Paraflavitalea devenefica: one gene and its partner. The protein of the gene in region 1 interacts with the protein of each later gene in a pairwise test. Links are inferred from orthologs where the notes say so. Each region holds a gene or a part of one and is shown on either strand. Other genes may lie near its edges.

Region 1 (7,222 bases):
TTTGGCTTTGAAAATTATAAGAAGGAAGAGATTGAAAGAATAATAGTAGAGGGGTGGGACAATCCCATATACCAGGACTTTATATTGTCGGCAGAATACCTGTATGCCAGTTTCATAGACCTGGTGGTGATAGAGGTAGGCTTGCAGGTGGTGAAGCCTGCCATCTTAACCTGGAACAGGCTGGAGCCGCGGCCGCGCACCAATAATTTCAAGCGTGTGCTGCGTGCAGAAATCAGGGATGCATTGTGGATGTTATCGCGCCAATGGCAGATGGGCGAGTTTGCTGCTGAAGATGCAGGTACCTGTGTAGAGATGCGGGTAGACATGCAAACCACAAAGCTGGGCAAGTATTCTTTACGTAAAGGTGCGCCCTATAATTTTGATAACAAGTTGCCCATGGAAGCTGTTGTGGAGCGGGAAAGGGTGCAGCCCGATCTTACCTTGCGACTGGAAATGGGCAAGCATTGGTTCAGGATACTGAAGGTGGCCCTGGAGGCTGACCCGACACCCATTTTGCCGGCCGTTATTACAGCTACGCTCAATGCCTTTAAGGCACATGCTTCTTTGCATTTTACGTTGCCATCTCCGGGCGGTGATCATCCTGACATTTACAGTGACCCACGCCTGCTGCAATGGTATGCAGCTATCAGTGGAGGACGGGCTATTGACGGCCATGTTTTGTACAGCGCGTTGAAGTTGGGCACGGCTGCAGCCTCCTATCTCAGTGCTCCCACACCTGCTATCACCACGCTGGTGAATAATGCTGGTAATGCTTTTGTGGCCTGGTTTGAGCAGATCTATAGTCAGCCTGCCGGTACAGCAAAGGCTGCCTGGGATGCTTCGCACCTGGAATACCAGTTTCATTGCTCAGCGGCCGACAGTGCATCCGCCACTACTATTCTGGCAGCAGATGAATATGCTTCCGGGCACCTGGACTGGTACAATTTTGATGTGGAAACGAAAAGCAGTAATTACCATGCCGGCCTGACGGGCAATTATGTACCGGATAGGGTAAACCGCCGGGTGATTACCATACTGCCCGGAGGAGTACAGTTTCCCGGTATGCCGCAGCCGCGCTGGTGGCAGTTTGAAGATTATAAGGTAGACTTTGGTGGTATTAAGGCAGATACGACCGAGCCGGCTAAGTTGTTGCTGGCAGAGTTTGCACTGATCTACAGCAATGACTGGATGCTGGTGCCATTCAGGATTGATGTGGGCAGTATCTGCGCAGTGCAAAGCATTGTTGTAAAAGATATATTCGGGCAATACACCGAGGTGCGGGCAGCAGGGGCCGGTGATAGCAGCGACTGGCAGCGTTGGGCCATGTATAATCTTACCCGCAGGAATTATACAGGCGCCGCGGCAGATACAAGGTTGTTCGTTCCGCCGTCTACGATCAAGGTCATGGAAAGCGACCCGCTTGAATCAGTGAGTTTGCTGCGTGATGAAATGGCCAACCTGGTATGGGGTATTGAAACGATTATTCCCGATGGAACGGGTAGTGGTACAGAAGGGGCCGATGCCGCCCGCCGGTTATTCAGCTACCTGGAAAGCATAACAGTGGCGCCGCCGGTAACCCCCGTGGTGAACAATGATGCGGCTGTAACCTATGAATTGGGCACACTGGTGCCGGAACACTGGATACCTTTTATACCAGTGCGACTGGATGCTGTAACGAGCCGCGAGATACAGTTGCGGCGGGCAGCTATGCCACGTATTATACCGGGCAGGGCAACAGAGCGTATCCGTCCGCGCACGGCCTTGCTGCGTACAGGGTATGATGCAGAAACTAATACCTGGAATGCCTACCATGTATATGAAGAAGAAGTGCTGCGCAGTGGTTCTATTGTGGAACGTACCTGGCAGCGTACACGCTGGATGGATGGTTCGGTAATTACCTGGCTGGGACGCCGGAAATACACCGGTAAGGGAGAAGCCGACTCCGGCCTGGAATTCGATAATGTGAAGAACAAAGAACAGCAACAGGGTTAGTGAACTTTACCCACCCGCATAAACAGCGGGAAATAAAAAGCGCGGGCTTCCACTTCAGGCCATATGGCCGGCAGGGTGTTGACCAATTCATCTACCGGGTTGTATCCATTGGCTTTGATAAAATGTTGTACACTCGACCAGGTGTTGAAATAACCCATCAGGTCTTCTTTGGTCCATTGTACTTCTATGCGCAATGCAGGCGCGGTTAATTCCTGATACGGAAATGCTACCGTAGTATAGGCTTCATCCACATACTTTCTTTCTGCATCCCAGTAAGGGCCTGTTTTCCCCCGGTAAAAATCATGTATGAGCGTATTGAGGTTGGTGTATTCACTTTGGATGAGGCTATAGCCCCAGATTGCGATGAGGGCATCCGGTTTGGCCACCCGCTTTGCTTCCCGGCTGAAAGCCTCAAAATCAAACCAATGATAAGCCTGCGCCACGGTAATAAGGTCAATGCTGTTAGCTGGGATGCCGGAGGCGTCGGCAGGCGCTACGAAATAGGTGATCTTTTCATGCGGTGTGGCCTGCTCCAATTGTTTTTCGCTGATATCGGTGGCAAATACTTTGTCGAAATAGCGGGTCAGTTCAAGGGCTGCCTGACCATTGCCGGTAGCACAATCCCAGGCAGTGTTGTGCTGCGCTACCAATGACACCAGGTGGTCATACAAAGCGCGGGGATACACGGGACGATACCGCGCATAAGTAGCTGCCTGCTGTGAAAAGAGATCTTTTGCCATGTTACACAATGTGTTTGAGCGCACGGATGGTCGCTTTCGGGTCAGCCGACTTAAATACGGTACTACCTGCCACCAGCACATCGGCGCCGGCCCGTACAATGCTGGCTGCATTGTTGAGCGTTATACCGCCGTCAATTTCAATCTTTGTATTCAGGCCCTGGTTATCAATCATGCGGCGCAGTTCCTTTATCTTTTGTAAGGTATGGAGAATAAAAGACTGTCCGCCAAAGCCGGGATTCACACTCATCAGCAATACCATATCAATATCGTGCAGGATATCTTTCAGGCTGTCTACCGGTGTGTGCGGATTGAGGGATACGCCTGCCTGCATGCCCAGTGATTTGATCTGTTGCACATTCCTGTGCAGGTGGGTGCAGGCCTCTATATGCACCGTGAGCATATCGGCCCCTGCTTTTTTAAAGGCTTCTGCATACCGCTCCGGCTGTACGATCATGAGGTGTACGTCGCAGGTCTTTTGGGTAGTGGTACGGATCTGTTCTATCACCGGCAGTCCAAAACTGATATTGGGAACAAATACTCCGTCCATCACATCAAGGTGAAACCAGTCGGCCTCACTTTCATTCAGCATCGTACATTCGTCCTGCAGGTGCAGGAAATCGGCTGCTAACAGGGATGGCGCTACAATGGGCATATGGTGAAGTTGATAATTTACAATTACAGGTTGGCAGATTGTTTAATCTTTCAACCGTCTGATCCCTTCCCGGGCTTCTGTAAAATCCTTATCTAAAGACAGTGCCCGCATGTAATTTTCCAGGGCTTCGTCTTTCCGGTTAGTGGCTTCGTAGCAGCGACCCATCCAGAAGTAGGCATCGGGACTGGTATTGGATACGGTAACTGCCATGCGAAACACTCCCAAAGCCTCGTTGTATTGTTTTTGCTCGTAGAGCACAATGCCTTTTTCAATATAGGCATCCGTAAACTTCCAGTTGCGTTTAATACATTCCTCAAACTGTTCCAGGGCTGCAGCGTATTGTTTCGTGTCGGAATAATAGGCGCCTTTCAGGAAAGTAGCTTCATTAATGAAAGTAGTATCACGGGCGATCAGTTGATCACAAAGCTGCAGGGCAGCAGGATTTTTAGTAGCTGCATACAGGTTGGCCAGCGCCAGCCCGGTATAGTTGACAGGTTGCAGGGCATAGGACCGCTCCATGGCCTGTATGGCGGCGGGCGTATCTTTTAGCTGAACCAGCAGGGTACCTTTTTCGAACCAGGTCTCAAAGTCGAGGGAGTCCTTTGTCAATAGCTGGTTGTATTGGTCCAGCGCTTCCTCCGTGGCGCCCACCTGGGCATATACTTCACTCAGGCGGCGGCTGAAGGCGGTGGAAGACGGGTATTTTTCAATACACTGTTTTAGCAGTTTGACCGCTGTGGCGGGCGAATCTACCAGCATTAAATTGTTAATGTATTGCAGGGCAGTACCTTCATTAGGAGCCAGTTGCCAGGCGGTGGCATAATCGGCATTGGCCAGCTCATGCTGGTTATTTTGTGAAAGACGGACACCCCTTGCCAGGTACAGGTCGGCATTTTGCGGGGCGGCCTTAATACTATCTGTCAGGCCTGCATAGGGTGGTTTCGACAATAGCTGTTCCCGGTTCTTTCCTGGATTGTCCGCATCACAACCAGCTAATAATAAACCCATGAGTGAGCACCAGATAAAATTCCTTCTCTTGATCATATATCAAAACTAACCGTTTTTGGGGGATGTCGCTTATGACAATATTCTGACAAAAAAGGACATCCGCCAAAATACCTTTGCTCCCGCTGTGTCTCAGCAGGTGGATTAAAAAATAATACAATGAAAAAACTCCTTTCCTTACTACTGGCAGGCTTGCTGGTCTTCCTGGCCATCACTGCCTTTAAGACCCCCACATCATCAGTTATTGCTAATACGCCTGCTGCCGATACCCTGCAGTACCCCGAAGAAACACATTTTAAGAATATTCAGCAACTTACTTTTGGCGGCGATAATGCAGAAGCCTATTTCAGCTATGATGGCAAATACCTCATTTTCCAGCGTACCAATGCCAAAGATGGCATTGCCTGCGACCAGATGTTTATTGGCAAAGTTCCTGCCAATGGCGAAAAGTTTGACTACAAACTGGTGAGTACCGGTAAAGGGCGTACTACCTGCGGCTTTTTTACCAAAGATGGCAAGCATGTGATCTATGCTTCTACCCACCTGGGCAGTGCAGATTGTCCGCCTGTGCCAGACCGCTCCAAATACGGCAATAAGTATATATGGCCTTTGTATGCCAGCTTTGATATTTTCATGGCCGACCTGGATGGCAAGATCGTAAAACAGCTTACGAAGTCGGCAGGGTATGATGCGGAAGCCACGCTTTCCCCTGATGGCAGTAAAATGATCTATACCAGTGTAAAGGATGGCGATATTGAGTTGTACATGATGGACCTGAAGAGCGGTAAGGAAAAACGCATCACACATACCCTGGGTTATGACGGTGGCGCCTGGTTTAGTCCTGATGGAAAAAAGATCATCTGGCGCGCTTCCCGTCCCCAAACCGAAGCAGCTATCAAAGAATACAAAAACCTGCTGGCCGAAAACCTTGTAGCGCCTACCAGCATGGAAGTATGGGTGGCCAATGCAGATGGCAGCAATGCCCGCCAGGTTACTGCTTACGGACAGGCCAACTGGGCGCCTGCCTTTATGCCTGATAGCAAGCGTATTATTTTTGCTTCCAACCACGAATATAAAAGAGGCTTTCCCTTCAACCTGTACACGATCCATGAAGATGGCACTAACCTTCAAAAGATCAGCCGGGATAAGGGATTCGATGCCTTCCCCATGTTCAGTCCCAATGGTAAGAAGTTCGTCTTCTGCAGCAACCGCAATAATGGCGGCACCCGGGATACCAATGTATTTATTGCAGATTGGGAGGAGTAACTAATGCTGTCAGGCTGAGCCTGTCGAAGGGTGGCTTCGACAGGCTCCCCGCAGAGCGGGACAAGCAGGGTGACATTTGTTACTTTAATTGCGTTTTGCGTTGTAGCTTTGGCCGGATTTTGAAATTCTTCCATCCAAATCTTCAATTATGTACGACGGTCTGGTCCATTTACACAACATACTTCGTTGGGTCATCTTTATTTTATTGCTGGTGGCTATCTTCCGTCACCTCGCCGGTATGAATCAAAAGCGTGCGGTGAGCGCCGGCGATAAAAAGGTAGACCTGTTCCTGATGATTGCGGCACATATTACCCTGGTGCTTGGATTGATCCAATGGTCTGTAGGTGATTTTGGATTTAACTTCATCCGGGCGGCAGGCATGGGCGCAGTGATGAAGAATAGTGCTATGCGATTCTGGGCTATTGAGCACATCACTGGTATGCTCATTGCCATTGTGCTCATCACCATTGGCCGTGGTAAAGTAAAAAGGGCTGTTGACTATACTGCTCATAAGAAAGCCTTCTGGTTCTTTGTGATCGCGCTTATTTTCATCCTGGCTTCTGTGCCCTGGCCTTTCCGCGAAGCAATAGCCAGGCCCTGGTTCCCTGGTATGCACTAATATTAATATAAAAAGCTGTTGGCCATTAGGTATTAGCGGTTAGCTTAGGCTACTCCAATACCTAATGGCTTTTTTATGGCTAAAAGCCAACGGCTAATAGCTGACAGCTTTCTTCATGGCTATATTTTCGTGATGATATAGTACATTTTCCCAAGAGGAATTACCCGCTTGAGCACTTTACCGCTTGATTTTTCTATCCAGGTCATCATATCGGTTATATTTCCGGCATTCCCCGTTTTGGCCACATAGCACCAGGCAGGCCCTCCTGTTGTAGTAAGCATATCTTCTCCTATATATTCCACTTTCCAGGGGTCCATGCCATGCTGTTCAAATGTGTAGGCGTTGATGGTGGCGCTAAAGCCTTTCTTATAGGGTAGTAATCCAAATAAATATTCCAGCAGGTTGGAATCGAAATAACCTTCCTCCATTTTGTGCAGGGTATCTGTTTTCCTGCCTCCTTTATCGGCTATGGCATGTACTTCCCGGGCGCGGAAATCAAGGTCCATCTTCATAAAGTGGGGTGTGGTAACCATACGCATGCGCACGGGCGACAGGGTATGGAGGTTGGCAATGGTAGAATCGAGCAGGATGCGGCCATCGGGAAATTGGTATTCCTGCGTGAGTATGACCCAGCCCCGGGTTTTGTTGACAGCTATCGTATGCAGGCAGGTAAACTCGCTCAAGGTTTTGCCTGCTGAATCAGTGGTCACGATCTTGTAGTGTGTAACGTCGGGCCTGATCAACTCATAGCGGATGGAGGGGTCGCCTGTTTTCAGTACAGACTGGCACCGGGTTATATAGGTAAGCAGTAAGAGCATGGCTAATAATAAAAACCTGTCCATAATGGTTATTTTTAGGATACAAAAATGGATAGCCTGCCGGAGGGCAACAAACACATTCAACCGGGCAGCTCGTTTTTTCAATGCCTGCTGTGGTTGATTAAATACC
Region 2 (7,345 bases), on another replicon or contig:
TACCTTTTTACCGGGAAACGGTGAATGGGGCAGATGGCAATAGCCCCAACTGGAATTTTTACGCCCTGAAACCGGATTCCGCGCATCATGTGCGCGTGGCAGATCATCTTTTCATGCGCAATGACTGGGTGGATACTATTTATAGCCGTATCCTTACCAGCAACCTGGAGCCCGGCAACAGGTACATCTACAGTGATAATGATTTTATTTTCTTGGGCAAGGTGGTAGAGGCTATTACCGGCATGCCACTGGAAGCGTATGTAAAGAAAACTTTTTACGATAAGCTGGACATGACCTCTACCGGTTTTAAACCGCGCGATCGCTTTCCGCTTAATTATATAGCGCCTACCGAAAAAGAAGCAGGCTTCCGCCAGCAACTGATCCAGGGCGATGTACATGATCCGGGAGCTGCCATGTTTGGCGGAGTGGCTGGTCATGCCGGGCTCTTCAGCAATGCGTACGACCTGGCGATACTTTCACAGGTATTGCTGAACGGCGGTGTACTGGGCGGGCAAAACTTTTTCAGTAAGGCTACCGTGGACTATTTCACCGCCTACCATAGCGATATCAGCCGTCGCGGCCTGGGCTTCGACAAGCCGGAAAAAGACAATGCTACCCGCAAGGAACCCTATCCTACCTTGTCGGCCTCACCGCTTACCTATGGGCATACCGGTTTTACCGGCACCTGTTTCTGGATAGATCCCCAATACAATCTTGTCTACATCTTTTTGTCCAATCGGGTCAACAGTCCTGATATCAACAAATTCCTGCGCATGAATGTACGCCCCAGGGTACATGAGGCTATCTACCAGGCGCTGTTGCATTGAGGTAACAATAGCTTATTTTTTAAAAAGACCAGGCAAGTCATTGTCTGGTCTTTTTTTTGCTATTTTACAGCACCATAAAAATTACTTCTATGATGCCATTTGAGCGGTTACTACTGGAAAATAAAGCCTGGGCGGCTGAAAAAGTGGGAGAAGATCCCCTGTTTTTCAAGCGGCTGGAAAATATACAACAACCTGATTTTTTATGGATCGGCTGCAGCGACAGCCGCGTGCCTGCCAATGAAATTACAGGTACACAGCCCGGAGAAATATTTGTGCACCGCAATGTGGCCAACCTGGTGATCAATACAGATGTGAACCTGCTAAGCGTACTGGACTATGCGGTGAATCATTTAAAGGTAAAACACGTCATTGTATGTGGTCATTATGGATGTGGAGGCGTTAAGGCCGCTACCACCAACCATGATTATAAATACTTATTGAATATGTGGCTGCGGAATATTAAAGATGTATACCGGCTGCACCGGGAAGAGCTGGATGCCATCCATGAGCCTGATGAACGGACAAACAGGCTGGTGGAGCTCAATGTGGTGGAGCAGTTAAAAAACCTGGCTAAAACATCCATTATTCAGCGCGCCTGGAAACAGGAGAACCGGCCCGACCTGCATGGATGGGTATACGGCCTGAAAAACGGTATCATCAATCCCTTATTGGATATAAAGGCCAATACTTCGTTGGATCCCTTGTATGAATACGATGATCTCTAAGCAGCCTGCCCTATAAACTGCTTTTTCTGCTACCTTATTGTTAAATATGCAGAAGGTGCTGAAATATTAAAATCTTCAAATTGGTTTTTGTAGGTTTGTTGCTATGTCAATTGAAGTAAATCAGCTTACCCGGTTATATGGTGAGCAGAAGGCTGTAGATAGTATTTCCTTCCATGTCAATAAAGGAGAGATCGTAGGTTTCCTGGGGCCTAACGGCGCCGGTAAATCTACTACTATGAAAATTATTACCGGCTATCTACAGCCGGATAGTGGCACCACAATTGTATGCGGCATTGATGTTCAAAAGGAGCCACTGGAAAGTAAAAAAAAGATCGGCTACCTGCCCGAAGCCAATCCCCTCTATTATGATATGTACGTACGGGAGTACCTGGATTTTGTAGCGGATGTACATGGTGTGAGCGACAGGAAGAAAAGAATTGAAGAAGTGATAGAAATGGTGGGCCTTTCCCTGGAAAGTAAAAAGAAAGTGGGCCAGTTGTCAAAAGGCTATAAACAACGCGTAGGCCTGGCAGCCGCCCTTATCCACGATCCCGAAGTGTTGATCCTTGATGAGCCTACCACCGGTCTCGATCCCAACCAGATCGTTGAGATCAGGGAGGTGATCAAAAAGCTGGGACAGCATAAAACTGTCTTGTTCTCTTCCCACATATTACAGGAAGTAGAAGCCATCTGCGACCGGGTAGTGATCATTAACCGGGGTAAGCTGGTAGCCAATGATACGCTGAGCAACCTGCGCACGCAATCAGCCAACAGTGAAGTGCTGAAAGTCAGTTTCCGCGAATCACTGGAACCTGCCTGGCTGGAAAGGTTAAGCAGCGTACGGGCGGTTAACAAGTTAAGCACCTATGAATGGGAGCTTACCTGTACCGATGTGCAGGAAGCCAAACGGCAATTGCTGGAGCTGGCCCTGCAGCAGAACCTGAACATCGTATCCCTTCAATCGGGCGGTCAAAGCCTGGAAGAGGTATTCAGATCATTAACGAATAACCAATAATAGTAAAACAATGGGAACCTGGGGACATAGAATTTTTGAAAATGACAGCGCATTGGATTTTGTAGCAGAAGTGGAAGAGCGTGGATTCGACAGAATTGAAGAAGCTATCAGGGTAGTAGCCAACTATCCGGCAGAAGACTACCTGGAAGTAGATGATAGCGCAGCAGCGCTCGCTGCTATTGAATATATAGCCGCTGCCAAAGGAAAACAATCAGAAGACTTTCCCGAGAACGCCGAAGACTGGTTACAGAAAGCCGGCACGGGAACATTGCTGTCGCAGGATAGCAGCACGATTGCAAAAGCCATCGAAAGAGTTAGAAATAATTCAGAATTGCGCGATCTATGGCAGGAAGATGGTGAAGAACCCCGGGAATGGCTGGCGGTATTGAATGATCTCGAAAAAAGGGCAAGCTGAGCGGCGATATCAATAAAATTAATATAAACTTCGTTTCTTTGCCATCCGGTTGCAGCACTCCCCGGGGGTGCACCAGCACCGCTAACGAGCGTTTGCCTTATATTCAAACCAACAGCAAATAACAAACAACGAATCATGAGTTACATTTCTGACATTCATGCAAGACAGATATTAGATAGTCGTGGTAATCCTACGGTGGAAGTAGATGTGGTTACTGAAAATGGCATTATTGGCCGGGCTGCTGTGCCCAGCGGCGCTTCTACCGGAAAACACGAAGCGGTGGAACTGCGTGACAATGATAAGAAGGTATATGTAGGCAAAGGCGTTCTGCAGGCTGTAAAGAATGTGAATGATATTATTGCCGATCAACTGATTGGTATGGAAGTGGTGAAGCAGGCTTATATAGATGCTCAACTGTTAAAGATTGATGGTACTGAAAATAAAGCCAAGCTGGGCGCTAATGCTACCCTGGCCGTTTCCATGGCCGTAGCCCATGCTGCTGCCCAGGAAAGCAACCTGCCCCTGTTCCGCTACCTCGGTGGTGTAAATGCTACCGTGCTGCCCATGCCCCTGATGAATATCCTTAATGGTGGTATGCATGCCGATAACAAGATCGATTTCCAGGAATTTATGGTGGTTCCCATCGGTGCTCCTTCTTTCAGTGAAGGTCTTCGTTGGGGCGTGGAAATATTCCATAACCTGAAAACCGTACTGAAGAAAAAAGGATACAGCACCAACGTAGGTGACGAAGGTGGTTTTGCGCCTGATATCAAGAGCAATGAAGAAGCCATCGAAACCGTACTGGAAGCCATCACGTTGGCAGGTTACAAAGCCGGCGAGCAAATTGGCATTGCCATGGATGCTGCTACTACAGAAATGTTTGACGAAAAAACAAACAGCTATAAATTCCACAAGAGCTCAGGCAAATCCATCAGCAGTGATGAAATGGTAGCCTTTTGGGCTGATTGGGCGAAGAAATACCCCATCGTATCTATTGAAGATGGTATGGCAGAAGATGACTGGACCGGTTGGAAAAACCTCACCACGGCGATCGGCGGCAAATGCCAGTTGGTAGGTGACGACCTGTTTGTTACCAACGTAAAACGTTTACAGGAAGGTATCGACAAAGGTATTGCCAATAGCATCCTGATCAAGGTAAATCAGATAGGAACCGTAACAGAGACCATCAATGCGGTTCAACTGGCGCAGAACAATGGTTACAATACCATCATGAGCCACCGCAGCGGTGAAACAGAAGATACCACTATTGCCGACCTGGCTGTAGCCCTCAATTGCGGTCAGATTAAGACGGGTTCTGCCAGCCGCAGTGACCGGATGGCTAAATATAACCAGCTCCTCCGCATTGAAGAATTACTGGCTGAGAATGCTGTTTATCCTAAAGGAAAGATTAAATTTGGTAAATAAGGATCCGAAGTTGGAAGTCAGAAGTCGGAGCATTCGCTCAGACTTCTGACTTCCAACTTCTGACTTCCGGTTTCAAATGAAGTTTCTTCAACACATACCCGCCTGGCTTAAGAACAAGTACCTGCTCACCGCCCTGGTGTTTGGGGTATGGATCTGTTTTTTTGACGACCAGGATATTATTACCACCCACTTTAAGCACAAGCACGAACTTCACAAGCTGGAAGAAAGCCGTGATTATTACCTGGGACAGATTGATAACACGAAGAAAGAGCTGGAACAATTAAAGTCTGATCCCGCTACCCTGGAGAAATATGCCCGGGAAAAGTACTGGATGAAAAAAGACAATGAAGACCTGTTTATCCTGCCTGAAATAAAGCAATAATCTATTTTTTCTGCCTCCTCTTATTTAGCTTCAATTAGTTGAAAAGCAATTAATTAGCTCCTTCTGCAGATACTATGCACATAGTACAATAATTCGTATATTTCCTATTGTTATTTTTAAATTATTTTCTCTACCTTGAATCCGGTTTTTGCAACTCCTCCTCCAATTTCCAATACCCTATACAATAACCCAGCCCAACCAACGTTTATAATCACGGACGGACTCCGAAATTGACTCTTTCGGAAATTTTAAAGGACATAAATGGATTTGCCTATGACTATTCTCTTTACACCAGAGGAGCTCATACAGTATTTGTATCAAGAAACCTCCCCAGAGAAAACCGCAGCGATTGAAGCCTCCTTACAGGAAGACTGGACACTTCGCGAGAAATTAGAAGTTTTAAGAACATCTGTAAAAAGCCTTGACCGGATTGTTGAATCTCCCCGGCCACAGGTGCTTCTCAACATTATGAACTATGCCCGTGAATCGGCTATAGAATCTGTTGAATAACAGTTGTTACAGCTTTTGTTGATTGCCTGATCCTCTTCCCGTAATTTCGCCGTCATTCCAAGCTAAGAATGACCAGGAAAGAACGCTTCGATTTTGTTATCAGTTATTTTCAACAGCACGCTCCCGATGCGGAGACTGAGCTCTTGTATGACAATCCCTACCAGTTACTGGTAGCTGTGATCTTATCAGCACAATGTACAGACAAAAGGGTCAATATGACCACGCCGGCTATTTTTGAAAAATACCCGGATGCGGCCAGCTTGTCTAAAGCCACTTTTGATGAACTGTTCCCGCTGATCAGAAGCATTTCTTATCCCAATAACAAAACAAAGCACCTCATCGGCATGGCCAATATGCTGATGGAGCAATTCAATGGCCAGGTACCCCTGACGGTGGAAGAACTGGTGCAGCTACCCGGTGTGGGCCGTAAAACAGCCAATGTGATCACCTCGGTGGTAGACCAGCAACCCAATATGGCCGTTGACACCCATGTATTCCGGGTCTCAGCCCGGATCGGGCTTACCGTAGGCGCCAAAACCCCGCTGGCGACCGAAAAACAGTTATTGCAGTATATTCCCAAAGAGCTGGTACACGTTGCCCACCACTGGCTTATACTCCATGGCCGGTACATCTGCGTGGCGCGCAATCCCAAATGCGAGGAATGTGGCTTAAGACCGGTCTGCAAGTACTACCAAAAAAATAAGGCGAAGGCTGCCAGGTAATTGATTATCTGAATGTTATGCAGAGTTGGTATACAGCTATAGAAAATGATACCGCCATCAGGCAACGCTTATGCAACTTTTATTTGTCTGTACTTGTTATTAACGTACGATTAAAATTCCCCCACTACCGGGGATAGCCCAGCCATATTAAAATTGGTACTTTTACAATATCCAACCCGGTCAACCGTCTACCCTTATATAGCCAGAAAAACAAAAGATATTTTACATGAACAAAACTTCTACACATACCACTAGTATTAACTCCAGCCTGTCCTTCAGGCCGCTGATCAGAGCATTGGAAAAAACGGTCAAGGAAGGAAGAGAAGGCGTGGGACAGTGGTATAAAGAATTGCTGGATAAAGTATACCAGCATTCCGAATTACTGGAACCTATCCGCGATCTTGAACTGCTTGATAAGCACAAGGCCCTGATCGAACAATTGATGTCAACGGTATTCCCTGTTACCCTCTCAGATAAGGAGGACCTGTACGGCAGCTCAGTACCTTTTCAGTTCCAGATGTTTTATGCTTCCCGCAGGATGCAGGAGGAATTCATGGATGCAACGGGACAGAAGATCACGATGCCCGATTGTGAAACTGAAGACAGGATCAATGAGGAGAAGATAACAGGGGCCTATCAGATGATCCTGAACCGGTTTTTTAACGCCAATATCAATAATGGCGTTATGACCAGTGTATATGGCGTTAAATGCCCGCATACCGGCCTTGATACTTATACAGAGCTGGAACTGGATTCCCGGTTTATTGATGTGCGCATTAAAGGGGATCTGCCCCAACTGTCTTTTGATTGCGGGGCTCACTGCCATGCAGTAACCGACCTGATGCCTTTGGCAACCCTGCAGGAACTATTACCCTTGCACCTGTTTGAATTTGAAGGCATGGTGATCCTGCGTCTGCGCGACGTTACGGAACGGGAAGTATTGAATATTATCCGTAACCGCCTGCTTGACCTGCATACTTTTTCCGATGCCAATGTGTTTGCTGAATTGCAGACACAGGTGCAAAACCTGATTGGTTTGTCGGGCGTTCATACAGCCGTTAAACCTTTCTTCCGGGTGAACAATCACCTGGTGCTTTCTGAAATATACAGCAGTATTCCTGAGACTGCGAAGAAAGATCCCTCGCCCGAACAGTTGCAATATGTATATCAGGCCGTGGTGAAAGCCTTTAAAAATACGGAACAGCCATTGCTGATCCAGCACATCAATGATGAAGCGGTGATCCGTTACCCATTCATGACCATGTTGGCTGAGCTGGGTTATAAAAGCGCAATTATCTGCCCCTTGTTTGCAGATAACCATGAT

The links.
Region 2: the proteins of rpe (region 1) and eno interact in binary tests that used the Escherichia coli proteins (3 or more experiments, as listed by UniProt). The link is inferred for Paraflavitalea devenefica from one-to-one orthologs.

The regions. Positions count from the first base shown.
Region 1 is NZ_JAARML010000002.1:383,407-390,628, forward strand. Bases 1,560-4,333 are described here. They hold rpe (ribulose-phosphate 3-epimerase), read right to left. Parts: upstream 3,385-4,333; coding sequence 2,734-3,384; downstream 1,560-2,733. Other genes in these bases: HB364_RS11130 (hypothetical protein), read left to right, coding at 1,560-1,992; HB364_RS11135 (class I SAM-dependent methyltransferase), read right to left, coding at 1,989-2,732; HB364_RS11145 (tetratricopeptide repeat protein), read right to left, coding at 3,427-4,333. In the rest of the region: more of HB364_RS11130, read left to right, coding at 1-1,559; more of HB364_RS11145, read right to left, coding at 4,334-4,428; HB364_RS11150 (TolB family protein), read left to right, coding at 4,549-5,655; HB364_RS11155 (hypothetical protein), read left to right, coding at 5,804-6,274; HB364_RS11160 (DUF3108 domain-containing protein), read right to left, coding at 6,394-7,116. UniProt on the Escherichia coli protein: Catalyzes the reversible epimerization of D-ribulose 5-phosphate to D-xylulose 5-phosphate.
Region 2 is NZ_JAARML010000001.1:946,491-953,835, reverse strand. The notes cover bases 2,366-5,262. They hold eno (phosphopyruvate hydratase), read left to right. Parts: upstream 2,366-3,117; coding sequence 3,118-4,407; downstream 4,408-5,262. Other genes in these bases: HB364_RS03810 (hypothetical protein), read left to right, coding at 5,063-5,262; HB364_RS03815 (FtsB family cell division protein), read left to right, coding at 4,484-4,789; HB364_RS03825 (DUF4259 domain-containing protein), read left to right, coding at 2,578-2,982; gldA (gliding motility-associated ABC transporter ATP-binding subunit GldA), read left to right, coding at 2,366-2,567. Also shown: HB364_RS03840 (glycoside hydrolase family 3 N-terminal domain-containing protein), read left to right, coding at 1-827; HB364_RS03835 (carbonic anhydrase), read left to right, coding at 917-1,552; more of gldA, read left to right, coding at 1,656-2,365; more of HB364_RS03810, read left to right, coding at 5,263-5,299; nth (endonuclease III), read left to right, coding at 5,368-6,021; HB364_RS03800 (hypothetical protein), read left to right, coding at 6,248-7,345. UniProt on the Escherichia coli protein: Catalyzes the reversible conversion of 2-phosphoglycerate (2-PG) into phosphoenolpyruvate (PEP). It is essential for the degradation of carbohydrates via glycolysis.